2 regions of the Streptomyces sp. NPDC101110 genome follow, and region 1 is predicted to be linked to the other one. Evidence: predicted binding sites of a transcription regulator. Region 1 holds the regulator's gene; the other holds the start of a gene.

Region 1 (14,865 bases):
CACCGGCGCCGCAGCAGAAGCCGCGCTCCTTGTGGCGGTGCATCTCCTCGTTGCGGACACCGGGAACCGCGGCGATGATCTCGCGCGGCGGCGTGTAGATCTTGTTGTGGCGGCCCAGGTAGCACGGGTCGTGGTACGTGATGATGCCCTCGACCGGCGTGACCGGGATCAGCTTGCCCTCGTCGACGAGGTGCTGGAGCAGCTGCGTGTGGTGGATGACCTCGTAGTCGCCGCCGAGCTGCGGGTACTCGTTGCCGAGCGTGTTGAGGCAGTGCGGGCAGGTGGCGACGATCTTCTTGGCCGACTTGGGCTTCGCCGACTCGGCGACGACCTTGCCCTCGTCGTCCATCTCCTCGCCGAACGCCATGTTCAGCGCCATGACGTTCTCCATGCCGAGCTCCTGGAACAGGGGCTCGTTGCCGAGACGCCGGGCGGAGTCACCGGTGCACTTCTCGTCGCCGCCCATGATCGCGAACTTGACGCCCGCGATGTGCAGCAGCTCCGCGAAGGCCTTCGTGGTCTTCTTGGCGCGGTCCTCCAGGGCGCCGGCACAGCCGACCCAGTACAGGTACTCGACCTCGGACAGGTCCTCGATGTCCTTGCCGACGACCGGGACCTCGAAGTCGACCTCCTTGAGCCACTCCAGGCGCTGCTTCTTCGCCAGGCCCCAGGGGTTGCCCTTCTTCTCCAGGTTCTTGAGCATCGTGCCCGCCTCGGACGGGAACGACGACTCGATCATCACCTGGTAGCGGCGCATGTCGACGATGTGGTCGACGTGCTCGATGTCCACCGGGCACTGCTCGACGCAGGCGCCGCAGGTGGTGCAGGACCACAGGACGTCCGGGTCGATGACGCCGTTCTCCTCGGCGGTGCCGACCAGCGGGCGCTCGGCCTCCGCGAGAGCCGCGGCGGGCACCGAGGCGAGCTGCTCCTCGGACGCCTTCTCCTCGCCCTCCATGGTCTTGCCGCCGCCGGCCAGCAGGTACGGCGCCTTGGCGTGCGCGTGGTCGCGCAGCGACATGATCAGCAGCTTGGGGGAGAGGGGCTTGCCCGTGTTCCAGGCGGGGCACTGCGACTGGCAGCGGCCGCACTCGGTGCAGGTGGAGAAGTCCAGCAGGCCCTTCCAGGAGTACTGCTCGACCTGGGAGACACCGAAGACGTCGTCGTCGCCCGGGTCGGCGAAGTCGATCGGCTTGCCGCCCGACGTCATCGGCTGGAGCGCGCCGAGGGCCGTGCCGCCGTTCGCCTCACGCTTGAACCAGATGTTCGGGAAGGCGAGGAAGCGGTGCCAGGCGACACCCATGTTGGTGTTGAGCGACACCACGATCATCCAGATGAACGAGGTGCCGATCTTGATCATCGCGACGAAGTAGACGAGGTTCTGCAGCGCGGAGACGCTCAGGCCCTTGAACGCGAGCACCAGCGGGTACGACGCGAAGTACGACGCCTCGTAGTGGTCGACGTGGTGGAGGGCGCCCTCCAGGCCCCGCAGCACGTAGATCGCCAGGCCGATGGTCAGGATGACGTACTCGACGAAGTACGCCTGGCCCGCCTTGGAGCCGGCGAAGCGGGACTTGCGGCCCGGGCGGCTCGGCAGGTTCAGCAGGCGGATCGCGATGAGCACCGCGATGCCCAGGATCGTCATCACGCCGATGAACTCGATGTACAGCTCGAACGGCAGGAACTCACCGATGACCGGCAGCACCCAGTCGGCCTGGAACAGCTGGCCGAAGGCCTGGGCGAGGGTCGGCGGCAGCGTCAGGAACCCGACGGCGACGAACCAGTGGGCGACACCGACGATGCCCCACCGGTTCATGCGCGTGTGGCCGAGGAACTCCTTCACCAGGGTCACGCTGCGCTGGTAGGGATTGTCGGTCCGGGTTCCGGCCGGGACCGGCTGGCCCAGCTTGAAGTACCGGACGAACTGGCCGATCGCGCGTGCGAGCAGCGCGACGCCGATCACGGTCAGTACCAGCGACACGATGATCGCGGCGAGTTGCATGGGGGCTCCTCGGGCCTGCGAGGGGTTTCGTCGGGGTGACCTGTTCGTTCTTCAGGCCTACCCGAAATTACTAAGCGGTAACTTATGCAGTCCGTCTGAGACTACCCCTATCTTCCGCCGCACTGTAGCCGGGTGGGCAGTGATCTGAATCGCTGAGGGTTGCCTCAGGAGCGGGCGGATCCGGCCACGGACCCGGCGTGCATCCCGACGCAGATCTCCTCGTGTTATTCGTACCGAAATGTCATATCCCCGCCTAACTTATATCCGTGCTCTACGGGATCACCGCCGCCGCCACCGCCCTTCTCCTCACCGCCCTGCTCGCGGCCGCACTGCGGGCACCCGCGCTGCGGCTTCGGCTGGTCGAGCGACGCCGCCAGCGGGATGTGCCGTTGTCCGGGGGTGTGGCCGTCGTGCTCGTCACGGGACTGGTCGCCGGGGGCGGGGAGTGGCTGGGGCTCGTGCCGCCCGGTGACGGGACGCACGGGGTACTGGCCGCCGCGGGCGCCGTCGCCCTGCTCGGGCTGGCCGGTGACGTCTGGCGGCTGCGGCGGAGGGTGCTGGCCGCCGGTACGGGCGTGGCGGCCGCGTGTGTCGTGCCGTTCGGGGAGACGGGGGTGGGGCCCGGGTTGCTGGCCGTCGGGTGGGTCGTGGCGGTGGTGGCCGGGTTCCGGGGGCTCGATCACGCCGACGGGCTGGCGGGTACGGTCGGCGTCGTCACCGCCTTCGGGGTGGCGGCCTGTGCGGCCGTCGGCATGATGGACGGGCTCGCGGGGCTGATGAGCGTGCTGGCCGCCGCGCTGACCGGCCTGCTCCTCCACAACTGGCATCCCGCGCGCGTCGCCCTGGGCGGCTGCGGGTCCATGGCCGCGGGGTTCGTGATCGCCGTGGGTGCCGTGTACAGCCGGGCCGGGTTCGAGGTCGTGGAGAGCGCGGGGGTCCTGTTCGGGCTGACCGCCGTACCGGCCGCGGACGCCGTGCTCGTGCTCGTGACGCGGAAGTCGGCGGGGCGGGGGCTCGCGCGCGGCGGGCCCGACCATCTCGCGCACCGGCTGCGGCGGCTCGGCCTGACCGCGCCGGCGGCGTGTCTGCTGCTGGGGGCCGGGGCGTTGTCGGGGATGCTCGTCGGGGTACTCGCGCATGCCGGCCGGATCGGGGCCGGTGCCCTGTGGTGGGTGGCGGGAGGGGCCCTCGTCGTCGTGCTCGCCCTCTTCCGTGTCCCTGTGTACGCACCCAGACGCAGCGTATCTACGCAGGTCAACGCTTCATTGCGTGTAAGGAGCGGATAAGAGTTGAGCCTGCCCGGCTCAGGTCTGTTGACCGGTGGGGAGCCGTCGTGCACACTTGAGTCCGTTCCACTCAAGTCAGCTGGAGGAATCAACCATGGCACGTGCGGTCGGCATCGACCTGGGCACGACTAACTCCGTCGTCAGCGTTCTGGAGGGCGGCGAGCCCACCGTCATCACCAACGCCGAGGGCGCCAGGACCACGCCGTCCGTCGTCGCCTTCGCCAAGAACGGTGAGGTGCTCGTCGGAGAGGTGGCCAAGCGCCAGGCGGTCACGAACGTGGACCGGACCATCCGCTCCGTGAAGCGTCACATGGGCACCGACTGGAAGATCGAGCTCGACGGGAAGCCCTTCAACCCGCAGCAGATCAGCGCCTTCGTGCTCCAGAAGCTGAAGCGGGACGCCGAGGCCTACCTGGGCGAGAAGGTGACCGACGCGGTCATCACCGTCCCGGCGTACTTCAACGACTCCGAGCGTCAGGCCACGAAGGAGGCCGGCGAGATCGCCGGTCTGAACGTGCTGCGCATCGTCAACGAGCCGACCGCGGCCGCCCTGGCGTACGGCCTCGACAAGGACGACCAGACCATCCTGGTCTTCGACCTCGGTGGCGGTACGTTCGACGTCTCGCTGCTGGAGATCGGCGACGGTGTCGTCGAGGTGAAGGCCACCAACGGTGACAACCACCTCGGTGGTGACGACTGGGACCAGCGCATCGTCGACTACCTGGTCCAGCAGTTCCAGTCCGGCCACGGCGTGGACCTGGGCAAGGACAAGATGGCCCTGCAGCGTCTGCGCGAGGCCGCCGAGAAGGCGAAGATCGAGCTGTCCTCGTCCACCGAGACCTCGATCAACCTGCCCTACATCACCGCCTCCGCCGAGGGCCCCCTGCACCTCGACGAGAAGCTCACCCGCGCCCAGTTCCAGCAGCTGACCGCGGACCTCCTGGAGCGCTGCAAGACGCCGTTCCACAACGTCATCAAGGACGCCGGCATCTCCATCAGCGAGATCGACCACGTCGTCCTCGTCGGCGGCTCCACCCGTATGCCCGCCGTCGCCGAGCTCGTCAAGGAGCTGACCGGCGGCAAGGACGCCAACAAGGGCGTCAACCCGGACGAGGTCGTCGCCATCGGCGCCGCCCTCCAGGCCGGTGTCCTCAAGGGCGAGGTCAAGGACGTCCTGCTCCTCGACGTCACCCCGCTGTCCCTCGGCATCGAGACCAAGGGCGGCATCATGACCAAGCTCATCGAGCGCAACACCACGATCCCGACCAAGCGGTCCGAGATCTTCACCACGGCCGAGGACAACCAGCCGTCCGTGCAGATCCAGGTCTACCAGGGCGAGCGCGAGATCGCGGCGTACAACAAGAAGCTCGGGATGTTCGAGCTGACCGGTCTGCCGCCGGCGCCCCGCGGCGTCCCGCAGATCGAGGTCTCCTTCGACATCGACGCCAACGGCATCATGCACGTGACCGCGAAGGACCTGGGCACGGGCAAGGAGCAGAAGATGACCGTCACCGGCGGCTCCTCGCTGCCGAAGGACGAGGTCGACCGCATGCGCCAGGAGGCCGAGCAGTACGCGGAGGAGGACCACAAGCGCCGCGAGGCCGCCGAGTCGCGCAACCAGGGCGAGCAGCTCGTCTACCAGACCGAGAAGTTCCTCAAGGACAACGAGGACAAGGTCCCGGGCGAGATCAAGACCGAGGTCGAGGAGGCCGTCGCCGAGCTGAAGGAGAAGCTCAAGGGCGAGGACTCCGCCGAGATCCGCACCGCCACGGAGAAGGTCGCGGCCGTCTCCCAGAAGCTCGGCCAGGCCATGTACGCGGACGCGGGCGCGGCCCAGGCCGCCGGTGGCCCCGCCGGTGACGCGGGCGCGGCCGACGGCGCCAAGTCCGCCGACGACGACGTCGTCGACGCCGAGATCGTCGACGAGGACCGGAAGGACGGTGCCGCGTGACGGAGGAGACCCCGGGCTTCGACGAGCAGCAGCCCGACGTCCCTTCCGGCGCCACCTCCGACGACGCCGAGCCGAAGGCCGCCTCCCCCTCCGCGGAGGAGGGGGCGGCCCCGGCCGGGGACACGGGCCAGGACGTGGCCCTGGTGGCCCAGCTGGACCAGGCCCGCTCCGCGCTCACCGAGCGCACGGCGGACCTCCAGCGCCTCCAGGCCGAGTTCCAGAACTACCGCCGCCGGGTCGAGCGCGACCGGATCGCGGTCAAGGAGATCGCCATCGCGAACCTCCTGACCGAGCTCCTGCCCGTGCTCGACGACATCGGCCGCGCACGTGAGCACGGCGAACTGGTCGGCGGCTTCAAGTCCGTCGCCGAGTCGCTGGAGAGCACCGCGGCGAAGATGGGCCTGCAGCAGTTCGGCAAGGAGGGCGAGCCCTTCGACCCGACGATCCACGAAGCCCTGATGCACAGCTACGCACCCGACGTCACCGAGACGACGTGCGTGGCGATTCTGCAGCCCGGGTACCGGATCGGCGAGCGCACCATCCGCCCCGCCCGCGTGGCGGTGGCCGAACCCCAGCCGGGGGCGCAGACGGTCAAGGCGGAGGAGTCCGCCGACGCCGACGACAAGGAGAGCGGTGGCCCGGACGAGGGCTGACGTCACGGACGAAGGGAAGGAGGGGCGTCGAGGATGAGCACCAAGGACTTCATCGAGAAGGACTACTACAAGGTCCTCGGCGTCCCCAAGGACGCCACCGAGGCCGAGATCAAGAAGGCGTACCGGAAGCTCGCCCGCGAGAACCACCCGGACGCCAACAAGGGAAACGTCAAGGCGGAGGAGCGCTTCAAGGAGATCTCCGAGGCCAACGACATCCTCGGCGATCCCAAGAAGCGCAAGGAGTACGACGACGCGCGCGCCCTCTTCGGCAACGGCGGCTTCCGCCCGGGGCCGGGCGGCGCGGGCGGCTCCTTCAACTTCGACCTGGGCGACCTCTTCGGAGGCGGCGCCCAGGGCGGCCAAGAGGCCGGCGGCTTCGGCGGCGGGCTCGGTGACGTTTTCGGGGGCCTGTTCAACCGCGGTGGCGCGGGCGGGCCGGGGACGCGTACGCACCCCCGGCGCGGCCAGGACATCGAGTCCGAGGTGACGCTCAGCTTCACCGAGGCGATCGAGGGCGCGACCGTCCCGCTGCGGATGTCCTCGCAGTCGCCCTGCAAGGCCTGTTCGGGCACCGGCGACAAGAACGGCACACCGCGCGTGTGCCCGACCTGCGTCGGCACCGGGCAGGTCGCCCGGGGCAGCGGCGGCGGTTTCTCCCTGACCGACCCCTGCCCGGACTGCAAGGGCCGCGGCCTGATCGCGGAGAACGCCTGCGAGGTCTGCAAGGGCAGCGGCCGGGCCAAGTCCTCCCGGACCATGCAGGTGCGCATCCCCGCCGGCGTCAACGACGGCCAGCGGATCCGGCTGCGCGGCAAGGGAGCACCGGGCGAGCGCGGCGGGCCGGCGGGCGACCTCTATGTGGTCGTGCACGTCGACTCCCACGCGGTGTTCGGCCGCAAGGAGGACAACCTCACGGTCACCGTCCCGGTGACCTTCGCCGAGGCGGCCCTCGGCGGTGAGGTGCGGGTGCCCACCCTGGGCGGCCCGCCCGTCACCCTGAAGCTGCCGCCGGGCACGCCCAACGGGCGCACCATGCGCGCCCGGGGCAAGGGCGCGGTCCGCAAGGACGGCACCCGCGGCGACCTCCTGGTCACCGTGGAGGTGAGTGTCCCGAAGGACCTGTCGGGGAAGGCTCGTGACGCACTCGAGGCGTACCGCGAGGCCACCGCGGGTGAGGATCCGCGGGCGGATCTGTTCCAGGCCGCGAAGGGAGCATGAGGCAGATGGACGGTCGTCGTCGCAATCCGTACGAACTGACCGAGGAAACCCCGGTCTACGTCATCTCGGTCGCGGCACAGCTGTCCGGCCTGCACCCGCAGACGCTGCGCCAGTACGACCGCCTGGGCCTGGTCTCCCCCGACCGCACCCCCGGCCGGGGCCGCCGCTACTCTGCCCGCGACATCGAACTGCTGCGCACCGTCCAGCAGTTGTCGCAGGACGAGGGCATCAACCTGGCCGGAATCAAGCGCATCATCGAACTGGAGAACCAGGTCGCCGCGCTCCAGGCCCGGGTGGCCGAGATGCAGGACGCGCTCGACGGAGCGGCCGCGGCCATGCGGCAGCGCGAGGCGGCGGTGCACGCGTCGTACCGCCGCGACCTGGTGCCGTACCAGGAGGTGCAGCAGACCAGCGCGCTGGTGGTGTGGCGGCCGAAGCGGCAGCAGCAGTCCGACTGACCCACGCGCCCGCGTGACAGTGCGTGAAAGGGACCGGGAGTCAACTCCCGGTCCCTTTCGTTTGCCTTGACCCGATTTCGCCGGGTCTCCTGTCAATGACTGAACGGTGCAGAGCACTTGAAGGCGATTCCGCACCGTCTTCACAACCACTGCGGAGCGTGGTGTTGTCATCTCGTTAAGTGGTTCCGCTTGACGCTGGGGGGCGCCTCCGCGTTGGCTTTTCAGTCACATGGGCCGTAAAGCTGTGCCCACGTCCGAATCACACGCGAAGTGAGCTCCCCCATGCGTCGTCGTATCTCCATATCCGTGGCCGCGGCCACGATGTCCGTCACGCTCGCCGGCTGCGGCGTGCTCAACGCGACGGGGAGCAGTGACGACGCGAGCCCGGCCAAGGGCAACGACATCACCGTGGGGCTGCTGCTGCCCGAGACGGCGAACACGCGGTACGAGAACTTCGACTACCCGATCATCAAGACCAAGGTCGAGTCGCTCACCAACGACAAGGGCCGCGTCGAGTACGCCAACGCCGAGGCGAGCGCGGACAAGCAGGCGAGCCAGCTGCAGCAGATGATCGACGACCGGGTCGACGTGATCCTGCTGGACGCGGTCGACTCGAAGGCCATCGCGAGCGGAGTGAAGAAGGCGAAGGAGGCCGGCATCCCGGTCATCGCCTACGACCGGCTGGCCGAGGGCCCGATCGACGCGTACATCTCCTTCGACAACGAGCTGGTCGGCGAGGTCCAGGGCCGCACGCTGCTGGAGGCCATCGGCGAGAAGGCGAGCCTCTCCGACAAGATCGTCATGATGAACGGCTCGCCGACCGACCCGAACGCCAAGCAGTTCAAGGCGGGCGCGATGTCCGAGCTGAACGGCAAGGTGACGATCGCCGACTCCTTCGACACCGAGGACTGGAAGCCGGAGAACGCCCAGGCCAACATGGCCCGCGCAATCCAGAAGGTCGGCAAGGGCAACATCGCGGCGGTGTACTCCGCCAACGACGGCATGGCCGGCGGCATCGTCAAGGCGCTGCAGGCGGCAGGGGTGACCGAGATGCCGCCGATCACCGGCCAGGACGCGGAGCTGCCCGCGGTGCAGCGGATCATCGCCGGTCAGCAGTACATGAGTGTGTACAAGTCGTACCCGCAGGAGGCGGAGAACGCCGCGGAGATGGCCGTCGCCAAGGTCCAGGGCCGTGACATCCAGTTCGCCGCCCTCACCCGCGACAAGGTCGACAGCCCCACCGACAAGGGCATCCCGGCGCAGCTCGTGCCCGTGGTCGCGCTCACCAAGGAGAACATCAAGGACACGGTGGTCGCGGACGACATCTACAAGCTGTCGGACATCTGCACGGCCGACTACAAGGCGGCGTGCCGGGCCATCGGCCTGAAGTAGCCACACCCCGAGCAGGGTTCACCACCCCCCGGGTTCTACTGCGCACAGGCCTGCGACGGCCTGCGAACAGGCCCGCGACGGGACCTGCCGCCAGGCCTGCGAACGGACTTGCGGCCAAGCCCGCGAACAGCCTGCAAGCGGAGCCGCGCACAGGCGCGCGAGGGAACCGCGAACATGCCTGCGACCGGACCCGCGAAAGGCCTGCGACCGGACCCGCGAACAGGCCTGCGCGCGGGCTCGTGGCCAGGGGCGGGTTCGGTCGGGCCGGGCTTGGAGATACCGGTGCGTACCGGTGGTTTCCGGTGGTCGTCACGCGGGGAGCCGTGTTGCGGAGCACGTCGGGTCCGCGCATAGTTGCGCTGCGGAAGACGGCGGAACCGGGGGTGGGATGGGCGATGGCCGGGCACGGGGCGGATGAGCATCCCCACGGTGCCGACCGGCTGTGCGACGCCGGGGATCGCGTGTATTCCCGGGCCGTGCGGCGCGGCCGGGTGCCGCGCCGGGACGCGGGGCCGGTGCCCTGCCTGCTGGAACTCGCCCTGCTGCACCCCGACCCCGACGACATGGACTGGCTGGTGCCGACGTCCCCGCAGGAGGTCATGACCCGCCTGCTGCGCGGGATGTTCGACGAGGTCAGCGCGAGTCAGCGGCGGGTGGGCTCGGCCGTGGCGGCCGTCGAGTGGTACGCGGGACTGGGCAGCCTGGTGCGGCCGGCCGAGTCGGCCGCGTCGGCGGCGGAGGGCCCGGCCATCCGGGTCCTGGACGGACTCGCCCGGATCCAGGCGGCGATGGACGAGGCCACCCAGGCGTGCACGGCCGAGGTGCTCACGGTCCAGCCGGGCGGCATTCGCCGCGAGGCGGAACTGTCCGAGGGGCTGCACCGGGCGATGTCCCTGCGCGGCCGCGGGGTGCGGATGCGGGACCTGTACACCCATGTCGCCCGGCACGGGCAGGGGTTGCTGACGTATCTGGAGCTGATGGGCGACGCGGTGGAGGCGCGCACGCTGGACGAGGTGATCGACCGGCTGATCCTCTTCGACCGGACGGTGGCCTTCATCCCCGCCAACACCGACCGCACGATGGCCCTGGAGCTACGGCACCCGGCGATCATCGAGTACCTCGTCACCGTCTTCGAACGGCTGTGGCGTCTGGCCATCCCGCTCACGGCCCCGCTCCCCGACACGGGCATCGAGGGCATCTCCCACCGGGAGCAGTCGATCGCGGCGCTGCTGGCGGAAGGGCATCAGGACGCCGTCATCGCGGAACGGCTGGGCATAAGCGTCCGGACGTGCCGGGCGCACATCGCGCGCCTGTCGGAGACGCTGGGCGCGGCGAGCCGTACGCAGTTGGGCGTCCGCATCGCCCAGGCGGGCCTGGACGGACCGCAGCGCCCCACCAAGCCCCTCAGCGTTCCTGGTCAAGAATCCCCGAGCGTCCGATGAGGAACCCGAGCTGCGCCCTGCTCCGACTGCCCAGCGTCGCGGCGAGCTTGGCGATGTGAACGCGGGCGGTGCGGATGTTCATCCCCAGCCGCTCGGCGATCACGGCGTCGGTGTGACCTTCGACGAGGAGGGCGGCTATGGCGTGCTGGCGGGGGGTGATGCCGTTGTGGGAGGGCTGGGGGGTGGCTTCGGGGAAGACCGGTGTGGCCAGGCGCCAGAGGCGGTCGAAGGTGGTGGCCAGGTACTCGATGATGGCCGGATGACGGATCTCGAGCGCCACACCGTTGCCGTCGGCGGGGATGAAGGCGACGTCCCGATCGACGATGATGAGCCGGTCGGTGATCTCGTCCAGAGCCCGCGCCTCGACGTCTCCCGAGAGCTGTTCGTGGTAGGCGACGGTCGTGGGGGAGTGCCGGAGTGTGTGCGGGTAAAGAGTGCGGATGCGGCCACCACGGTCCAGGAGCGCCTGGTCGCGGCGGATGGCGACGGCGTAGGCCGCCGCGACCTGTTCCCGTGGAAGGCCCGAGCGCGGCTGGATGGTGAGCAGTTCCCGTGACGCGTCCGCCAAGGCCTCCGTGAGGGCCTGATTGATCCGGCCCTTTCCGCCGAGGAGCCGGAGGGCCGGGGTGGCGTCCGCGACCGCGCGGTGCCCTTCGAGGTCCATGAGTGATTCGAACGCGGCGGTCAGCCGTTCCTCCCGCCGGCGTTCCTGCACGATCCGTTCGCCGGAGGCCCGCAGCAGCCGGTGCAGCGCGACGACGGGTGCGACGGGTTCCAGACGACGCAGGTCGTCGACGGCGGGACGCAGGAGGCCGAAGTCCACCAGACACGGCGCGGCTTGAGCCGCTTCGGCGGTCACATGCCCTTCGCGAAGGGCCCGTTCGTACAGCCCCGCCCCGCTGGAGCACAGTTCCTCCGCACCGTGCTCCGGGTGCAACACCGACGTCACCCGGGACTTCCTCCTGTTCCGTCGTCCTGTTTCAGCATCCCGGACCGCGCGATGAGGTAACCGAGTTGCGCTCGGCTTCCGCTGCCCAGGGCCGACGCGAGCTTGGCGATATGGGCCCGGCAGGTGCGCACGTTCATGCCGAGGCGGCGGGCGATGGCCTCGTCCACGTGACCCTCCACCAAGAGCTTGGCTATGGAGTGCTGGATCTCGGTGATGCCGTCGGACGCCACCTCGTAGGGCGCGCCGGTGCTCATCGGAACCGCGCGGTCCCACAGGTACTCGAAAACCTTGATCAGGTAACGGACGAGCCCCGGATGACGCAGCTCGAGGGCGACCTGCTGGTCGTCGCGCGCAGGGATGAACGCGACGGTCTCGTCGCAGATGATCAGGCGCTCGACCAACTCGTCGATGGTGCGGTACTCGACCTTCCCGTCGGAGAGCCGGGCAACGTACGCCAGCTTCTCCGGGTTGTAACGGGCGGTGTGCTGGTACAGGCTCCGGACCTTCACACCGCGATCGATGAGGGGCTTGTCCCGTTCGAGACTTCGCAGCAGGCTCCGCTCGGAGACACGGTCGCTGGGCTGCACTGTCAGAAGCTCCGTCCGGCACTGGGTGGTGGCCAGGTTGAGCGCGGCGTTGATGCGTTCACCGCCCTCCAGCACGGTGATGGAGTCACTGGTGGTCGTCGACTGCAGACCCATGGCCATGAACGGCTCGAAGGTGTCCGCGAGTTGCACGGACAGGCGCCTGCGCTCGGTGATCTCCCGCTCGAGGGGATGCAGATGCTGCGCCAGCGCGACCGCCGGAGGCACGGGGCGCAACCAGTCCTGATCGTCGGGATCGGGGTGGAGCAAAGCGAGTTCGATGAGGCAGGGAGCGGACTCCGCGTCGGTGCGCGCGACCCGCCCAGCCCGAAGAGCTGTGGTATAGAGGCGACTTCCTGCCTCGCACAGCTCGGTAATCGGGTGGGTATGCGCACCCTTAGTCCGATTGGAGCCCAAATCTCCACCCCCCAGGGTCCTGAACATGCAGGAACATGATGCATCGATTGTGTGGCCATGACGTGCCCGAATGAGCCATCGTCGTACTCGACGGGGGAAAAGGGGACCTTCAAGTGAGGACGAAGCCGACTATGCGTAACAAAATGCTTCGCTCGGTGCTTGTCGCCGCCTTCTCCGCTGTTGTAGCCCTCGGTGCACTGAGTGGCTTCTCCGATGAGGGGCGCGAGGCCCGGGCGAACACGCAGTGGCCGGCGGCAGCTGTGAGCGTCGCAGCAGCTACTGACAACACTCAGTGGCCGAGCCCTGGAGTCGACGGGGCGGGGAGCTGACCGTGACCACTCCACCCGACGACCGCTCCTTCCGCCGTGAAATGGCCACCGCCTACCGCTCCGGCTGGCACTTCATCGACCTGGTCACCGCCATCCCCCACAGTGGTGACTCGCTGATGGTGACTGTTTTCGGTGAACCGGTCGTCGTCACGCGGGACGACGACGAGGACGTACGGGCTTACCGGTGTCTGCGGCGGCCTCGGGGGGCGCCGCAGCCCGTGCGGTGCGCCGTACGGTACGGAATGATCTTTGTGAACCTGGACCAACGGGACCATCAGCAGGTGGAGGCCGACTCCCCTGCCCCGAGGACCATCTCTGCCACCCCCCGCAGTGCCTGACGCGATTCCCCCGTCGTAAAAAGATCGCTCAGGTGCTTCCCCCCGCAGCGGCGTCACCGTGACCTGAACACGGTGACGCCGCTGCAGTTTTCAGGGACATTTCCGGGTATCGACGCCGTCCCGCAGTGGCCGGATCCTGTCGATCACCGGTGTGGATGTTCACTTCGCTCAACCCCGCCCCATCGCCCGCGTCAGCTGGATCTCGATCACCACGCGTGCGGGATTGGGTGACGGGGTCCTGCCGTAGCGCTCCGCGTACCGCCGCTCCGCCTCGGCCACCCGGTCCCGCTCCTCGTGGACGAAGGCCCGGCCCTCCAGCGTCGCCCAGCGGCGGCCCTCCAGCTGGCAGACGGCGACGGCCGCCCCCTGCTCCCCGGCGGCCCGCACGTACCGCACCTTCGCGCTGCCCCGGTTGGTGATCACCCGAGCCAGACGGGCCTCGGGATCGTATGTGACCCCGACGGGTACCAGGTGCGGAGTGCCGTCCGGGCGGAGAGTCGTCAGGGTGCACAGGTGCCGCTCCCGCCAGAAGCCGAGAAACGACGGGTCCGGAGCGCCGGGGTCCACGGAGTACTTGGTCGCCATGCCCGGAACTTAGACCCCCGAGCCTCCACGAACCGTCCTTGAGTGCACTAGACTCAACTTTGTGCAAGCCGTTCGGGTCAGTGCAAGGAGGAGAACGCGAACGTGGACGCCGAGCTGACCAACCGGAGCCGGGATGCGATCAACGCTGCCAGCAACCGGGCCGTGACCGAGGGACACCCCGACCTCACCCCTGCCCACCTGCTGCTCGCGCTGCTCCAGGGACAGGACAACGAGAACATCACCGACCTGCTCGCCGCGGTCGACGCCGACCAGGCCGCCGTGCGCGCCGGAGCCGAGCGCGTGCTCGCCGGGCTGCCGAGCGTGACCGGGTCGACCGTCGCGCCGCCCCAGCCCAACCGCGAGATGCTGGCCGTCGTCGCCGACGCCCAGGCCCGCGCCAAGGACCTGGGCGACGACTACCTCTCCACCGAGCACCTCCTCATCGCCCTCGCAGCGAAGGGCGGCGCGGCCGGCGAGGTGCTGTCCCAGCAGGGGGCCGACGCCAGGAAGCTGCAGGCCGCCTTCCAGAAGACCCGCGGCCAGCGCCGGGTGACCACCGCCGACCCCGAGGGACAGTACAAGGCCCTGGAGAAGTTCGGGACCGACTTCACCGCCGCCGCACGCGAGGGCAGGCTCGACCCGGTCATCGGCCGCGACCAGGAGATCCGGCGGGTCGTGCAGGTGCTGTCCCGGCGGACCAAGAACAACCCCGTCCTCATCGGCGAGCCCGGCGTCGGCAAGACCGCCGTCGTCGAGGGACTCGCCCAGCGGATCGTCAAGGGCGACGTGCCCGAGTCGCTGAAGGACAAGCGGCTCGTCGCGCTGGATCTGGGCGCCATGGTCGCGGGTGCCAAGTACCGCGGCGAGTTCGAGGAGCGGCTGAAGACCGTCCTGGCCGAGATCAAGGACTCCGACGGGCAGATCATCACCTTCATCGACGAGCTGCACACCGTCGTCGGGGCCGGCGCCGGCGGAGACTCCGCCATGGACGCGGGCAACATGCTGAAGCCCATGCTGGCCCGCGGCGAGCTGCGCATGGTCGGCGCCACGACCCTCGACGAGTACCGCGAGCGGATCGAGAAGGACCCCGCCCTGGAGCGCCGCTTCCAGCAGGTGCTGGTCGCCGAGCCGACCGTCGAGGACTCCATCGCGATCCTGCGCGGGCTCAAGGGCCGCTACGAGGCCCACCACAAGGTGCAGATCGCCGACAGCGCGCTCGTCGCCGCCGCCTCGCTCTCCGACCGGTACATCACCTCCCGCT
Region 2 (14,865 bases), on a different contig from region 1:
GGCGGTGTTCCAGTAGCGGTCGAAGGCGGAGCGCATCCACTCCTCGTCGAACGGCTTGTCGCCGTGCTCCACGATCGAGGAGAGGTAGGCGGCGGCGCACTTGGAGGCCGAGTTGGAGCCCTGCCCGGTGATCGGGTCGTTCGCCACGACCACGTCGGCGACGCCGAGCACCAGACCGCCGCCGGGCAGACGCCCGATGGGGTTGCGGACGGTCGGGGCGTAGCGGCCGGCCAGCGTGCCGCCGGCATCGGTCAGTTCGACCTTGGTGGCCCGCGCGTACTCCCAGGGGACGTACCGCTCCATGAGTTCCAGGGTCAGGGAGAGGTGCTCCGCGGGGTCCTTCACGCCGTTGAAGGCGTCGAGCGGGCCGCCGGGTATGCCCTCCCAGAACAGGATGTCAGCGCGGCCGGAGGTGGTCAGGGTGGGCATGACGAACAACTCGCCGACCCCGGGCACGAGGTTGCAGCGGACCGCTTCGGTGCCCGGGTGCTCGGGGCGCGGGCCCAGGCCGTGGACGTACGCCACGGCGAGCGCGCGCTGCGGCTCGCTGTACGGGGAGCGCTCCGCGTCACGGCCGAACATCTGGACCAGCTCGCCCTTGCCGGCCGCGACCAGCACCAGGTCGTAGGTGCGGGAGAAGTAGTCCAGGTCACCGACGGCCGCGCCGTGGATGACGAGCTGCCCGCCGCGCTGGGCGAACGTCTCCATCCAGCCGGCCATCTTCACGCGCTGGTCGACGGACTGCGCGTAGCCGTCGAGCCGGCCCAGCCAGTCGATGGCGCGGGCGGCGGGGCCTTCGGCCCAGGAGCCGGGGGCGGCGACCGAGACACCGAGTCCTTCGATCTTCGGGGCCTGGGACTCCCAGAAGTTCAGCTGGAGATCACGCTCGTGCTGCAGGGCCGTGTGGAACATGCACTGCGTCGACATGACCCGGCCGGTGCGGATCTCGTCCGCCGTCCGGTTGGACATCAGGGTGACCTCGTACCCCTGTGACTGGAGGCCGAGGGCGATCTGGAGCCCGGACTGACCGGCTCCGACGACGAGTATCTTCCGCATGCGGGCTGTCCTCTACTCGGGGGTTTCGTCGAGCGCGTGGCCCACCAGGGCCAGGAGGGTCTCGATCACGGAGATCCGGCGACGCGCGTCCATGATCATGACAGGTATGTGTTGCGGGATGGTCAACGCCTCCCGCACATCCTCCGGCTCGAACAGCTCACTGTCGTCGAAGTGGTTGACCGCGACCACGTACGGCAGCCCGGAACTCTCGAAGTAGTCCAGGACCGGGAAGCAGTCCTTCAGACGGCGCGTGTCGGCCAGGACGACGGCACCGATCGCACCGCGCACGATGTCGTCCCACATGAACCAGAACCGCTGCTGGCCGGGCGTGCCGAACAGGTAGAGCACCAGGTCGTCGTCGAGCGTGATGCGCCCGAAGTCCATGGCCACGGTGGTGGTGGACTTGCCCGGCGTGGCGGTGAGGTCGTCGGTCGCCTCGCTCGCCTCGGTCATCAGCGCCTCGGTCTGCAGGGGCGTGATCTCCGAGACGGCGGTGACCAGCGTGGTCTTGCCCACGCCGAAGCCTCCCGCCACCACTATCTTCGTGGCGATCGGTGCACGGGTGCGGTCCGTCTCCCAGGCGTGCATGCTCTCGCCGGGCTCGACGAACGGGGTTGAACCAGTGACGCCGTGAGCGGCGTCAGAGACGACGGAGTCCACTCAGCACCCTTTCCAGCAGAGCCCGGTCGGGGCGGCCCGTGCCATGGCCGGTGCCCGTTCCGTACACACGGATCTTTCCCTGGTCCGCGAGGTCGCTCAGGAGCACGCGGACCACGCCGAGCGGCATCTTCAGCAGCGCGGCGATCTCGGCCACCGTACGCATCCGGCGGCACAGTTCGACGATGGCCCGCAGCTCCGGCATGACGCGGGTGGAGAGGTGGCCGTTCGTCAGCTCCTTGCGCTCCTCCGGGGCCTCCAGCGCCGCCGTGCTCGCCACGAACGTCTCCACGAGGAGGACGTGGCCGAAGCGGGTGCGGCCGCCGGTGAGCGAGTAGGGGCGGACCCGGGCGGGTTTGCGGTCCCCGCCGCGGACCGGGAGGTGATGCTTCGGCGTACTGCTCATCGGGCACTCCCCGTCGTCTGGGAATCCTCCAGGGATTTCCGGAGCTCGCTGCGGAGTTCCGGGGTCAGGACGTGACCGGCGCGGCCGACGAACAGGGCCATGTGGTACGCCACCACGCTCATGTCGCAGTCCGCGGAACCATGGACGCCGAGCAGGGAGCCGTCACTGATCGACATCACGAACAGGCTGCCCTCGTCCATCGCGACCATCGTGTGCCGGACCCCGCCGAAGTCCATCAGCTTGGCGGCGCCGATGGTGAGGCTGCCGATGCCGGAGACGATGGTGGCCAGGTCGGCGGCGGAGCCACGCGGGCCGGTGCGCTGGGTGACGCGGACCTGCAGGGCGTCCCGCGCCTCCCTGTTGCGGTGGTCGTCGGAGGAGAGCAGGAGCAGTCCGTCGGACGAGACGACCGCGACCGAGAGGATGCCGGGGACCTCCTCGACGAGATTGGTCAGCAGCCAGTGCAGGTTGCGGGCCTCACTGCTCAGTCCGATCAGTCCGAAGGTACTGGGAGCGGTCAACTGCTTGCCTCCTCGACTGTGCCCCCCGTGGATTCTTCGGATCCAGCTGGTCGTGCTGCGCCGGTGGCCGGCCGCTGGTGCGAGGCCGTCCTCTCGGCGATCTCCGCCTCCACGTCGCGGTAGCCCGCCTGCGCGCCCTGGCGGAAGCCGCCGAGGCGGCGACGCAGGGCTTCGGCGTCGACGGAGCCGCTGCGCTGGCGCGGGGCGGTGGTCTGTGCGGTGATCTTCGGAGTGCGCTTGGGGAGGCCCTTGTCGGTGACGCGGTCCTCCGCCTCGTCGGCCACACGCTCGTGCTCCGGGCTCCCGTCCGGATCCGCGTCCGCGGTGTCCGCGCCGGGTACGCCCTCGGGTGCGAGCGGGCTCCGGGGGCCGGTCGTGCCCCCGGCGGCCGCGCTCTCGCGCTCGGCCGGACCGGGCGTCCCCTGCTGCGCCGGGATGAGCAGCTCCATCGTGGTTTCCGCGGGGGACTCCACGGGGGCCGTGGTCTCGGCCGGGGCAGCCGGTGCGATGTGATCCACCGGTTCGTTGTGCGCCGGCCGGGCGGCCGTCTCCGGCGCCTCGGTCCTCTCCATGGCCCCGGCCGGTGAAGGCACCTCGGCCGGTGCAGTCGCCTCGGCCGCTGCTGCCGCCTCGGCCGGTTCCGGCTCCCCTGCCGGTTCCGGGTGCCGGGCGGCGGAGGTGATCTCGGTGGCCTCGCTCCGCTCGACGGCCTTCTCCGCCAGGGCCACCAGCGGGTCGTCGCCGGAGGCGCGGCCGGGCAGGACGTTGGAGTTGGCCTCGGCGTCGGCGCCCGGGAAGGAGAAGGAGTGGGCCGTGCCCGTGAGGGGGCCGGAGGCCGGTACGGCCACGGCCGGGGCGGCGGCCAGCAGCGTGCGGGGCAGGACGACGACCGCCGCGACACCGCCCTGCTTCTGTTCGCGCAACTGGACGCGCACGCCGTGGCGGTGGGCGAGCCGGGCCACGACGTACAGGCCGAGGCCGAGACCGTCCTCGCCCTCCTGGTCGTAGGGCGCCTCGGGGTCGAAGTCGGTGAGGCGGGAGTTGAGGCGCTCCAGCCGGTCCTCGGTCATGCCGATGCCCTCGTCCTGGACGGAGAGCATGACCTCGCCGTTCTCCAGCAGCCAGCCGGAGACCTCGACGGGCAGGTCGGGCGGGGAGAACGAGGTGGCGTTCTCCATGAGTTCGGCGAGCAGGTGGGAGAGGTCGTCCGCGGCGAACCCCGCGATGTGCGCGTGCGGCGGCAGGGCGGCGATCCGGACCCGCTCGTAGCGCTCGATCTCGCTGACCGCGGCGCGGACGACGTCCACGAGCGGCACGGGACCGGCGGCGTGCTGGACGTGCTCGGTACCGGCGAGGACCAGCAGGTTCTCGCTGTGGCGGCGCATGACCGTGGCGAAGTGGTCGAGCTTGAACAGCGTGGCGAGCCGGTCCGGGTCCTGCTCGCGCTCCTCCAGGTTCTCGATGACGGCCAGTTGCCGCTCCACGAGGCCGAGCGTGCGCAGGGCGAGGTTGACGAACGTGCCGCCGATGGCCGTGCGCAGCCGCTCCAGCTGGGCCGCGGACTCGGCGAGTTCACCGCGCAGTTCCTCGCGCGCGTCGGCCATCTTCTGGCGCTGCCCGACGAGGTGCTTGCGGTCGGACTCCAGCGTGGTGATCCGCTCGGTGAGGGCGACCGCGTGCGCGTGCAGTGCGTTGACGGAGCGGACGGCCTGGGCGAACTCGTCGTTGCGGCCGGTGAACTTCACCGGCTCCTCGGCCGCCGGGTCGTCGGCGTCGGCGAGGCGCTTGGACCCGAGCCGCAGCACCGCGAGCGGGCGGGTGAGGCTGCGGGCCATGCCCGTGGCGACGCCGACGGCGAGCAGCATGAGGGCGCCGAGGACGGCGATGCGGATCTCCAGCGCGGTGACGTCGTCGTCGCGCAGCGCTTCCAGGTCCTTGGTGCGGCGGTCGTAGAGGGCCGACTCCACGCCGCGCATCAGATCGACGCGGGCGGACAGCGCCGTCTCCAGCTTCTTGGTGCCGGTCGCGAGATCGCTGCGGGAGAGCGTCGGCTGGTCGGTCAGGGTGGCGAGGTACTTGTCGGCGGAGTTGACCTCGGTGCCGGTGACCGTGGAGTCGAAGGAGGCCCGGGCCGGCTTGGGCGCCGTGCCGCGGAAGTCGGCCAGGGCCGCGTCGGAGCGCAGCCGGGCCTGCTGGGCGGCGGCGCTGAGGGCGTCGCGCTGCCGGGTGTCGGCGTCCGAGGAGGTGGAGGTCTCGGTCGGAAGGCCGGTGACGGGGTCGACGACCGCGCCGGTGCTGCGTGGCACGCTCAGGGCGGCGAGCAGCAGCCCGCGGGCCGCGGCGGCCTGCTGGACGGCGGAATCCAGCTCGGCCAACGCGTATCCGCCTTCGCCCGCGCGCGGCGGGGTCTGCTGCGCCAGTTGCTCGGCGAGCCGGTGCAGTTCGGTGATGGCGGCGGAGTACGCCTGGTGCGCTTCGAGGGCGCTGCTCTTGCCGGTGAGCGCCGCCCTGCGCACGGCCGCTATGCCGTCGAGGTCCGAGCGGAGCGAGGCGGGCGTGTCGGTGTCGGAGCGCAGCTCCTCGACCTGCCGGTCCACCCGGGCGCTGCGCTGCTCGGACGGCGCCTTGTCCTTGGGGCGTCCGGCCGCGATGTAGGCGGTGACCTCGTCCCGCTCGTCCGCGAGGGAGTGCGCGAGGGCGAGCGCGTCCTGCGTCTGCTCCGCGAGCGTCACCAGTTCCTGGGAGTCGTGGAGTTGACCGGAGGCCGCCAGGACGGACGGGGTGCCGGCACCGGCGATGGCGGCGGCCACCACGGCAACGGCCACGATCAGCCGGTTGCGTACGTGCGTGGGACGGCCCTTGCCGGTGGGGGGCGTCGGCTCAGCGCCCTGAGCGGGGGCCGTCTGCTTGCCTGTGCGACGAGGCCGCGTCTTCTGCACCGGTGCTCGCATTCCTGACTCGTGAACTCTGGGCCCGGGTGACGCTCCGTCAACTGGTGCGCACTCCCGGTACACTTCCCGACCCTCCCAGCGCCGGTGGGCAGCGCACGCGCATCACCTGACCCGCCACCCGAAGGAGTGAACCCCGGACGGGAGTTGAGGGGCAAGTTCCGCAGGCCTTTGCAGCGGCCTTGTGCGGCACGCCGGTTGGACGACGGCGACGGCCGGTGGCAGTATTCGCCACCACGCCTTCCCGGAACAAATCATTCCATCCCAAACCCGGCGTCTGACCTGCGCCGCTGCGCCGGTCCGGCAACCATTGCCGGTCTTCTGCGGACGTTGTGAAGGGCTCGTGCAGACTGGCTGGATGCGCACTGAACTCGTGTCCGAACCGGGCGACGCCGACCGCCCCAACGAGGACTTCGCCGCTGTCGGACTACCGGCCTCGGGACAGGGTGGTTCGGTCGTCGTCCTGGACGGGGTCACACCGCCGAGAACCGGGACGGGGTGTCTGCATTCCGTCCCCTGGTTCACCGCACGCCTCGGCGGATCACTGACCGAACTGACCGTTTCACTCCCGGATGTCTCCCTGGTCGACGCCTTGTCCCGTGCCATCGCGCGTACCTCCGAGGCGCACGCCGCAACCTGTGACCTTTCTCACCCTCGAACCCCTCAGGCCACGGTGACCGTGGCCCGCTGGAATCCGGCCACGGTGGAGTATCTGGTCCTGTCCGACTCGGCCCTGCTGCTGGAGTCCCCGGACGGCGTGGTGACACCCGTCCTGGACGACCGGCTGACCCTGCTCCCCCGCTCCGCGCTGGCCACGGACGCGCTGGTGGACTCCACCTTCCGCAACCTGGAGGGCGGCTTCTTCACGGCGGCCGCCGACCCGTCGGTGGCTACCCGGGCGGTGACCGGAACCGTGCCCCGCGGCGAGGTCCGTGCTCTGGCCGCGCTCACGGACGGCGCGACACGTTGGGTCGAGCGGTTCGAGGAGGGCGACTGGACGGACTGCCTCCGCCTCGTCCGCAAGGAAGGCCCGCAGGCCCTGGTGGACCGCGTCCGGTCGCTGGAGAGGTCGGACGCCGCCCGGACGCTCCTGGGCGGGAGCAAGAGGCACGACGACGCGACGGCCGTGTACGTCGAGTTCTAGGGCCTGTCGTTTGGATCATGCCGGCGTCGCGACGCGGCGAACGTCGCCTGCCGCGGCGCCGGGTCCGGGACGCTCGCCCGGTCTACTTCTCCATGCCGCGGTTGAGCTGGTGCAGCAGCCGGGCCAGCTCCGTGACCTCGCGGGAGTCCCAGTCGGCCAGGCGGCCGGCGTAGCGGGCGCGGCGCGCCTCGCGGACGCGGCGGACGCGGTCGTGGCCCTCCCGGGTGAGGGCCACGAGCCAGGCGCGTCCGTCGGCGGGGTCGGGCTCGCGGGCGACCAGCCCGAGTTCCTCCAGGGCGCGCAGCTGGCGGGACATCGTCGCCTTGCCGACACCGATGTACGCGGCGAGCTCGGTGGCCCGCTGTTTTCCGCACTCGTCGAGCCGCACGAGCAGTCCGTACGCGGACGACTCCAGGTCGGGGTGGACCTCGCGGGCCATCTCGCCCTGGCTGGCCCGGGCGCGGCGCAGCAGTACGGTCAGCTCGCGTTCGAGGGCCAGGAAGGCGGGCTGGTCCACACCGGTTCCGGCCACACCCGTTCCGGCCACACCGGGTCCGGTCGCACCGGCGTCGCGGTGTCCGTCGTCGTTGCCGCCCTCGTGCACGTCAGCCCCTGCCTCGGTCGTCGCCCGGCCCTGAGAGTTCCGGTACGTGGATTTTCCGCCATCTGCCGCCATCACCGCAGTTCGGCAAGTATTCCGCAGGTCAGGGCATTCGTGTCCACAGGGCCGCCACACGGTGAAGGCCCGGGCCTCCCTCACGAGAACCCGGGCCTTCCCTCATCCGGTCACGTCCGTCACGCCGCGACCGGAACCTCCGGCGCCGCCCCGTTGGCCGCGGGCGTCAGCGCCAGCTCCAGGACCTGGCGGACGTCGGTGACGGCGTGGACGTCGAGCTTGTCCAGCACCTCCGCCGGGACGTCGTCCAGGTCGGGCTCGTTGCGCTTGGGGATGATCACCGTGGTGACACCCGCCCGGTGCGCGGCGAGCAGCTTCTGCTTCACACCGCCGATCGGCAGGACCCGCCCGGTCAGCGAGACCTCGCCGGTCATCGCCACGTCGGTGCGGACCAGCCGGCCGGAGAGCAGGGACGCGAGAGCCGTCGTCATCGTGATGCCCGCGCTCGGACCGTCCTTGGGGACCGCGCCCGCCGGGAAGTGGATGTGCACGCCCCGGTCCTTCAGGTCGGCCACCGGCAGTTCGAGTTCGGCGCCGTGTGAGCGCAGGAAGCTCAGCGCGATCTGCGCGGACTCCTTCATCACGTCACCCAGCTGACCGGTGAGGGTCAGCCCGGCCGCGCCCGTCTCGGGATCGGCCAGGGACGCCTCGACGTAGAGCACGTCACCTCCTGCCCCGGTCACGGCGAGGCCGGTCGCCACGCCCGGCACGGACGTCCGCCGCTCGGCCGGGTCCTGGGCGGACTCGGGCACGTGGTGGGGCCGGCCGATCAGCTCGCGCAGGTCCTCGTCCCGGACGGTGAAGGGCAGCTGCCGTTCGCCCAGTTCGTGCTGGGCCGCGACCTTGCGCAGCAGCCGTGCGACGGACCGCTCCAGGGTGCGCACGCCCGCCTCGCGTGTGTACTCGCCGGCGAGCTTGCGCAGCGCGCCCTCGTCGATGGTCACCTCGTCCTGGTCCAGCCCGGCCCGCTCCAGCTGGCGCGGGAGCAGGTGGTCCCGGGCGATGACGACCTTCTCGTCCTCGGTGTAGCCGTCCAGGCGGACGATCTCCATCCGGTCGGCCAGGGCCTCCGGGATCGCCTCCAGGACGTTGGCGGTCGCGAGGAAGACGACGTCGGACAGGTCCAGCTCGACCTCCAGGTAGTGGTCCCGGAAGGTGTGGTTCTGCGCCGGGTCGAGCACTTCGAGGAGGGCGGCGGCCGGGTCGCCCCGGAAGTCCGAGCCCACCTTGTCGATCTCGTCGAGGAGCACCACCGGGTTCATCGACCCGGCTTCCTTGATGGCCCGCACGATACGGCCGGGCAGCGCGCCGACGTACGTACGCCGGTGGCCGCGGATCTCGGCCTCGTCGCGGACGCCGCCGAGGGCGACGCGCACGAACTTGCGGCCCATGGCGTGGGCGACGGACTCGCCGAGCGAGGTCTTGCCGACGCCGGGCGGCCCGACGAGCGCGAGCACGGCACCGCCGCGCCGCCCGCCGACCACGCCGAGGCCCCGGTCGTCACGGCGTTTGCGCACCGCCAGGTACTCGGTGATGCGTTCCTTGACGTCCTCCAGGCCCGCGTGCTCGGCGTCCAGGACGGCCTGGGCGCCCCGGATGTCGTAGGCGTCCTCGGTGCGTTCGCTCCAGGGCATCTCCAGGACCGTGTCGAGCCAGGTGCGGATCCAGGAGCCCTCGGGTGACTGGTCGGAGGACCGCTCCAGCTTGTCGACCTCCTTGAGCGCGGCCTCGCGGACCTTCTCGGGCAGGTCGGCGGCCTCCACCCGGGCGCGGTAGTCGTCGGACTCCTCGCCCTCCTGCTCGCCGTTGAGCTCGCGCAGCTCCTTGCGTACGGCTTCGAGCTGACGCCGCAGCAGGAACTCTCGCTGCTGCTTGTCGACGCCCTCCTGGACGTCCTTGGCGATGGACTCGGCCACGTCCTGCTCGGCGAGGTGGTCGCGCAGCTGCTGGGTGGCGAGCTTCAGCCGGGCCACCGGGTCGGTGGTCTCCAGCAGCTCGACCTTCTGCTCGGTGGTCAGGAACGGCGAGTAGCCGGAGTTGTCGGCGAGCGCCGAGACGTCGTCGATGGCCTGGACCCGGTCGACGACCTGCCAGGCGCCGCGCTTGCGCAGCCAGGCGGTGGCGAGGGCCTTGTACTCCTTGACCAGTTCGGCGATCTGCCCGGGCACCGGCTCCGGAACGATCTCGTCGACGCTGGTGCCCTCGACCCAGAGGGCCGCGCCGGGACCCGTGGTCCCCGCACCGATCCTCACCCGCCCCCGGCCGCGGATCAGCGCGCCCGGGTCCCCGTCGGCCAGCCGGCCGACCTGCTCGACGGTGCCGAGCACACCGGTGTTCGCGTAGGTCCCGTCGATGCGTGGCACCAGGAGTACCCGAGGCTTTCCGGGCGTTGACCGAGCAGCGGCCTGAGCGGCCTCCACCGCGGCACGGACCTCGGAATCGCTCAGGTCCAGCGGGACCACCATCCCCGGCAGCACGACCTCTCCGTCGAGCGGCAGCACGGGCAGGGTGAGCGGTGTGGACGTCGAAGCCATGATCTCCCCTTCGGCAGTCAAGTTGAGCTATGCCGACTCAATGCTTGGGCGCGCCGGGATGTTCCCCAGGGCCTGTTCGCTGTCAGCGATCACCGATGACGCCGGGGCCGGGAGGGCGCGTAAGGTCCATCGAGTAATAGACGATCAAGGACCGCACTCATTACAGGGGGATGGCGTGGACGGCACCGTGCAGGCATGGGTGGACGGATGGGTCGTGTCACGAGAGGCCGCCCCGCCGCTGGCCGAACCTTGGGGCCGGACGATCGACGTGGGCATGTCCGGGCACGTCACACGGCATGTGTTCGGCGCGACGGGCGAGGACCTCGACGAGACGACCGTCCGCAAGGTGGCCGAGTCGGTCACCGGGCACGGAGTGTGGCTGAAGGCCTTCCGGGACCCGGCCGTGGTCTCCGGCTGGCTGGACGACAGCTGGTGGATCGACCCCGAACCGGGATATCTGATGACCGTCCCGCTGGCGGCGGACGGCGCTCCCGAGGCGCCCGCCGGCTACCGGCTGCGCCAGTGGTCGCGCGGCGGAGTGACCCGGCTGATGGTGGCCGCACCGGACGGGTCCCTCGCGGCGCGCGGCCAGATCGCCCCGACGGGCGGGACCGCCGTCGTCGACCAGATCGAGACGGCGCCCGAACACCGCCGCAAGGGTCTGGGCGGTCTCGTCATGAGGACACTGCAGAACGCCGCCGCCCGGCAGGGTGCGCGGACCGGGGTGCTGGCCGGAACACCCGCGGGACGAGGGCTCTACGAGGCACTGGGCTGGACGGTGGTGGCCACGCTGACCAGCGCCAGGCACGACCCGCCGGCCTCCGCCCGGGCCTGAAGGACCTCACGCCTCAAGCGCCGGCCCAGCCAGGACCGCGCGTGCCACCGCCTCCGCCCGGGCCTGAGGAGCCTCACGCCTCAGGCACCGGCCGGGCCGCGGCGTGCCGCGTACCACCGCCGGACCACCGGCCAGGTCGCGATCCCGATGGCCAGGGCGATGAGGTGCCCCCAGTTCGTCATCGGGTCGGTGAAGGCGAGCAGGTCCTGGAGCAGCATCCAGCCGAACCCGGCCAGCAGCGGCAGACGCAGCCATGGCGGCAGCAGGCCGGACAGGGCGCCGATGCCGGCGGCGACGCCGAAGCTCACGCCGTAGTCGAGGCGGTGCAGCGAGCTGTCGGGCAAGTGCCCGGCCAGGACCGCGAGACCCACCGGGACCTCGGTCGCGAGGGTGGCGAGGACATGGCCGAGCAGGAAGACACCGGCCGTGCGCACGCCCCCGATCCGCCGTTCCAGCGCGGTCAGCACCAGCACGAAGGCGATGGCGAACGGCGAGGTCACCCCGCCCGCGACCCACAGCGCGCTGCCGACCACCACCAGCTCCGGCGTGCGGAGCAGGTGTGTCACATCCGTGCTGGAGCCCTGGAGCAGGGCGTGCACGAGGGCCGGGTCCGCGTGCGCGGAGATCAGCGAGGTGAGGCAGAGGAGGAGTGCGTATCCGAAGGTGAACGGCGTGCCCGTCGGGGTGGGCAGCAGCCGCCAGGGGCGAATGCGCCGCACCGTGGGTTCCACCGCCGGGGTGGGCTGCCGTACGTCCGCGGCCGGTCTGTCCCGCGGGCCCCGCTGACGCGGCACCCCGTCCAGCGACCCCGGGACCAAGGGGTCGGGCGCGCCCGCCGCCGGCGTCGGTGCGGCCGTCCCGCAGGGCGGCGCGGTGGGTTCCACAGCGGGCACTCCTTTCGTCGGGTCCCAGCCTTCGCCCTGGGCGCGGAGCTGTCTGTGACCCTCGCCACGCGAGAGCCGATTCACAGCAACCCGCATGCCCGGCCGCGCGTCCCGCCGCCCCTGGGCCCGGCGAATTGCGAGGCGCCGCACACCTCTTCCCTGTCAGGATGCCCCCATGGCTGCCTCGTACGACATTCCCGATGTCCTGGACCGTCGCGAGGGCCCCCACGGTGAGGTGGTGCTGCGGCGGCACGGTGTCCGGCTGGAGATCATCTCCAACGGCTGCTTCCTGATGGACACCTCCGACGGCCGCTCGGAGCGGCGGCTGGTCGACGCGGCGCTGGACGCCCTGGCCGGCCGGGACCGCCCCGAGGTGCTGATCGGCGGACTCGGCGTCGGCTTCTCCCTCGCGCACGCCGCGGCGGACCCGCGCTGGGGGCGGATCACGGTGGTGGAGCGCGAGCACGCGATCGTCGAATGGCACCTCGACGGCCCTCTGTCCGCACTCTCCGCCCAGGCCCTGGCCGATCCTCGCGCGCACATCGTGGAGGCCGATCTCGTCGCGCACGTCAATGAGACATCCGACACGTACGACGCCTTGTGCCTCGACATCGACAACGGACCCGGCTGGACCGTCACGGAGGGCAACGGAAATCTCTACCGGGAAGCCGGACTGGCAAGCTGCGCAAGGGTGTTGAGACCCGGCGGGGTTCTGGCGGTCTGGTCCGCCCAGCCGTCACCGGAATTCGAAGAAACCTTGCGGAATGCCGGGTTCCAACAGGTGCGTACCGAAGAGATCCCGGTTGCCCGGGGCGTTCCGGACGTCGTACACCTCGCCATCCGCCCTGGATAGCAAAGGCGTACTGACTCCCCGTACGCTGCTCCCCTGACGCCGATCATTCAAGCGTCAATCGCAACCATGCGCAGGCATAGCCAGTCAGAAGGAATCACCCCACTGATTCCGGAAAGCACACCCCAGGGGCGGGCGATGGAGCAGACACAGACCTCCCACAACGGTTCGGCGACGGCTACTCCGGGCGCACAGCGCCGGGTCCTGGTGGTCGAGGACGACGCGACGATCGTGGACGCCATCGCGACCCGCCTGCGCGCCGAGGGATTCCTCGTGCAAACGGCGGGTGACGGTCCGGCCGCGGTCGACACCGCCGAGGCGTGGCAGCCCGACCTGCTGATCCTCGACATCATGCTGCCCGGCTTCGACGGCCTGGAGGTCTGCCGGCGCGTGCAGGCCGCCCGCCCGGTGCCGGTGATGATGCTCACCGCGCGCGACGACGAGACCGACATGCTGGTCGGGCTCGGCGTCGGCGCCGACGACTACATGACCAAGCCGTTCTCGATGCGGGAGCTGGCGGCGCGCGTGCACGTCCTGCTGCGCCGGGTGGAGCGGGCCGCCATCGCGGCGGCCACCCCCCGCTCCGGCATCCTGCGCCTCGGCGAGCTGGAGATCGACCACGCGCAGCGCCGGGTCCGGGTGCGCAGCGAGGACGTCCACCTCACGCCCACCGAGTTCGACCTGCTGGTGTGCCTGGCGAACACCCCGCGCGCGGTGCTCTCCCGTGAGCAGCTGCTCGCCGAGGTCTGGGACTGGGCGGACGCCTCCGGCACCCGCACGGTCGACAGCCACATCAAGGCGCTGCGCCGGAAGATCGGCGCCGAGCGGATCCGCACGGTGCACGGCGTGGGTTACGCCCTGGAGACCCCGACGCCATGAGCGGCGGGCCGGCCGCACGGAGGAACCCCCGGGAGCCGGATCCCTGGGGCGGGGTGAGCCCGTTCTCGATCAAGACCAAGCTGGGCGCGCTGGTCGTCATCTCGGTGCTGATCACCACGGGTCTGTCGGTGATCGCGGTGCACACCAAGACGGAGCTGCGCTTCATCACGGTCTTCTCGATGATCGCCACGCTTCTCATTACGCAGTTCGTGGCCCATTCGCTCACGGCACCACTGGACGAGATGACCGCGGTGGCCCGTTCCATCTCGCAGGGCGACTACACCCGCCGTACGCGCGAGACCCGGCGTGACGAGCTGGGCGCCCTGGCCGTGACGATCAACGCCATGGCCGACGAGCTGGAGGCCCAGGACAGCCAGCGCAAGGAACTCGTGGCGAACGTCTCGCACGAGCTGCGCACACCCATCGCGGGTCTGCGCGCGGTGCTGGAGAACATCGTCGACGGCGTCACGCAGGCCGACCCGGAGACCATGCGCACGGCCCTGAAGCAGACCGAGCGCCTCGGGCGGCTGGTGGAGACGCTGCTGGACCTGTCCCGCCTGGACAACGGCGTCGTACCGCTGAAACAGCGGCGGTTCGAGGTGTGGCCGTATCTGTCCGGCGTACTGAAGGAGGCCAACATGGTCGCCTCGGTGCGCGCGGGCATCGCCACCGGCTCGGGCAGTCACACCCGTACGGACGTCCATCTGCACCTCGACGTCCATCCGCCGGAGCTGACGGCGCACGCCGACCCGGAACGCATCCACCAGGTCGTCGCCAACCTGATCGACAACGCGGTCAAGCACAGCCCGCCGCACGGCCGGGTGACGGTCAAGGCACGCCGGGGTGCCCTGCCGGAGTCGCTGGAGCTGGAGGTCCTGGACGAGGGCCCCGGCATCCCGAAGTCCGAGTGGCACCGCGTCTTCGAGCGGTTCAACCGCGGCAGCGTCAAGCGGCCGCAGGGACCGGGCAGCGACGGCGGCACGGGCCTCGGCCTGGCGATCGCCCGCTGGGCGGTGGACCTGCACGGGGGCCGGATCGGAGTGGCCGAATCCGAGCGGGGTTGCCGGATTCTTGTCACTCTTCCGGGACTTCCATCTGTGCCAAGTTGACGTAAAGTTCGAAGCGGAGCCACAAGATCCACGAGCGTCCGCGCTGACGGACACGTGTGATCAGGCACGGGCCCGCGCCCTCGGCGCCCCGGGCCCCGCCCCGCTCTTCCCTCACAAAGCGGAACCACGCTTGTTTCCCGCCATTTCAAGCCCCGAAACACGGTTCCAGATGTGACTTGCACGACGTTGAACGGGCCCGACCTGACCTTCCCCCTCCAGGGGGCGTAGCCTTGATTCCCGCTGTCCATCATCTTGTGAAGCGGAAGAGGGCGGTTGCCGCCGTGTCGCCACAGTCCCCCAGTAACTCGAGCATCTCGACCGACACCGACCAAGCGGGGAAGAACCCTGCCGCGTCGTTCGGTGCCA

Evidence for each region. Region 1 encodes HspR, which represses chaperone genes until heat shock. Its sites were predicted from a motif close to TTGAGNNNNNNNNNCTCAA; they were not measured.
Region 2: the regulator HspR is predicted to act here: its motif matches at 9,965-9,983, upstream of lon (endopeptidase La).

The regions. Positions count from the first base shown of each region.
Region 1 covers NZ_JBIVZM010000004.1:530,266-545,130, forward strand. Annotated here, with positions in the region: gene ACIQU3_RS11820 ((Fe-S)-binding protein) at 1-2,002, opposite strand, end outside; gene ACIQU3_RS11825 (undecaprenyl/decaprenyl-phosphate alpha-N-acetylglucosaminyl 1-phosphate transferase) at 2,269-3,288, shown strand; gene dnaK (molecular chaperone DnaK) at 3,383-5,239, shown strand; gene grpE (nucleotide exchange factor GrpE) at 5,236-5,892, shown strand; gene dnaJ (molecular chaperone DnaJ) at 5,926-7,110, shown strand; gene ACIQU3_RS11845 (heat shock protein transcriptional repressor HspR) at 7,116-7,568, shown strand; gene ACIQU3_RS11850 (sugar ABC transporter substrate-binding protein) at 7,851-8,960, shown strand; gene ACIQU3_RS11855 (LuxR C-terminal-related transcriptional regulator) at 9,356-10,402, shown strand; gene ACIQU3_RS11860 (helix-turn-helix transcriptional regulator) at 10,365-11,351, opposite strand; gene ACIQU3_RS11865 (helix-turn-helix transcriptional regulator) at 11,348-12,379, opposite strand; gene ACIQU3_RS11870 (hypothetical protein) at 12,684-13,019, shown strand; gene ACIQU3_RS11875 (pyridoxamine 5'-phosphate oxidase family protein) at 13,188-13,604, opposite strand; gene clpB (ATP-dependent chaperone ClpB) at 13,707-14,865, shown strand, end outside.
Region 2 covers NZ_JBIVZM010000007.1:169,277-184,141, reverse strand. Annotated here, with positions in the region: gene ACIQU3_RS18775 (styrene monooxygenase/indole monooxygenase family protein) at 1-1,056, opposite strand, end outside; gene ACIQU3_RS18770 (GTP-binding protein) at 1,069-1,716, opposite strand; gene ACIQU3_RS18765 (DUF742 domain-containing protein) at 1,697-2,119, opposite strand; gene ACIQU3_RS18760 (roadblock/LC7 domain-containing protein) at 2,116-2,640, opposite strand; gene ACIQU3_RS18755 (nitrate- and nitrite sensing domain-containing protein) at 2,637-5,579, opposite strand; gene ACIQU3_RS18750 (protein phosphatase 2C domain-containing protein) at 5,947-6,732, shown strand; gene ACIQU3_RS18745 (MarR family winged helix-turn-helix transcriptional regulator) at 6,815-7,336, opposite strand; gene lon (endopeptidase La) at 7,528-9,942, opposite strand; gene ACIQU3_RS18735 (GNAT family N-acetyltransferase) at 10,118-10,777, shown strand; gene ACIQU3_RS18730 (rhomboid-like protein) at 10,858-11,661, opposite strand; gene ACIQU3_RS18725 (spermidine synthase) at 11,837-12,514, shown strand; gene ACIQU3_RS18720 (response regulator transcription factor) at 12,650-13,390, shown strand; gene ACIQU3_RS18715 (ATP-binding protein) at 13,387-14,499, shown strand; gene ACIQU3_RS18710 (multifunctional oxoglutarate decarboxylase/oxoglutarate dehydrogenase thiamine pyrophosphate-binding subunit/dihydrolipoyllysine-residue succinyltransferase subunit) at 14,781-14,865, shown strand, end outside.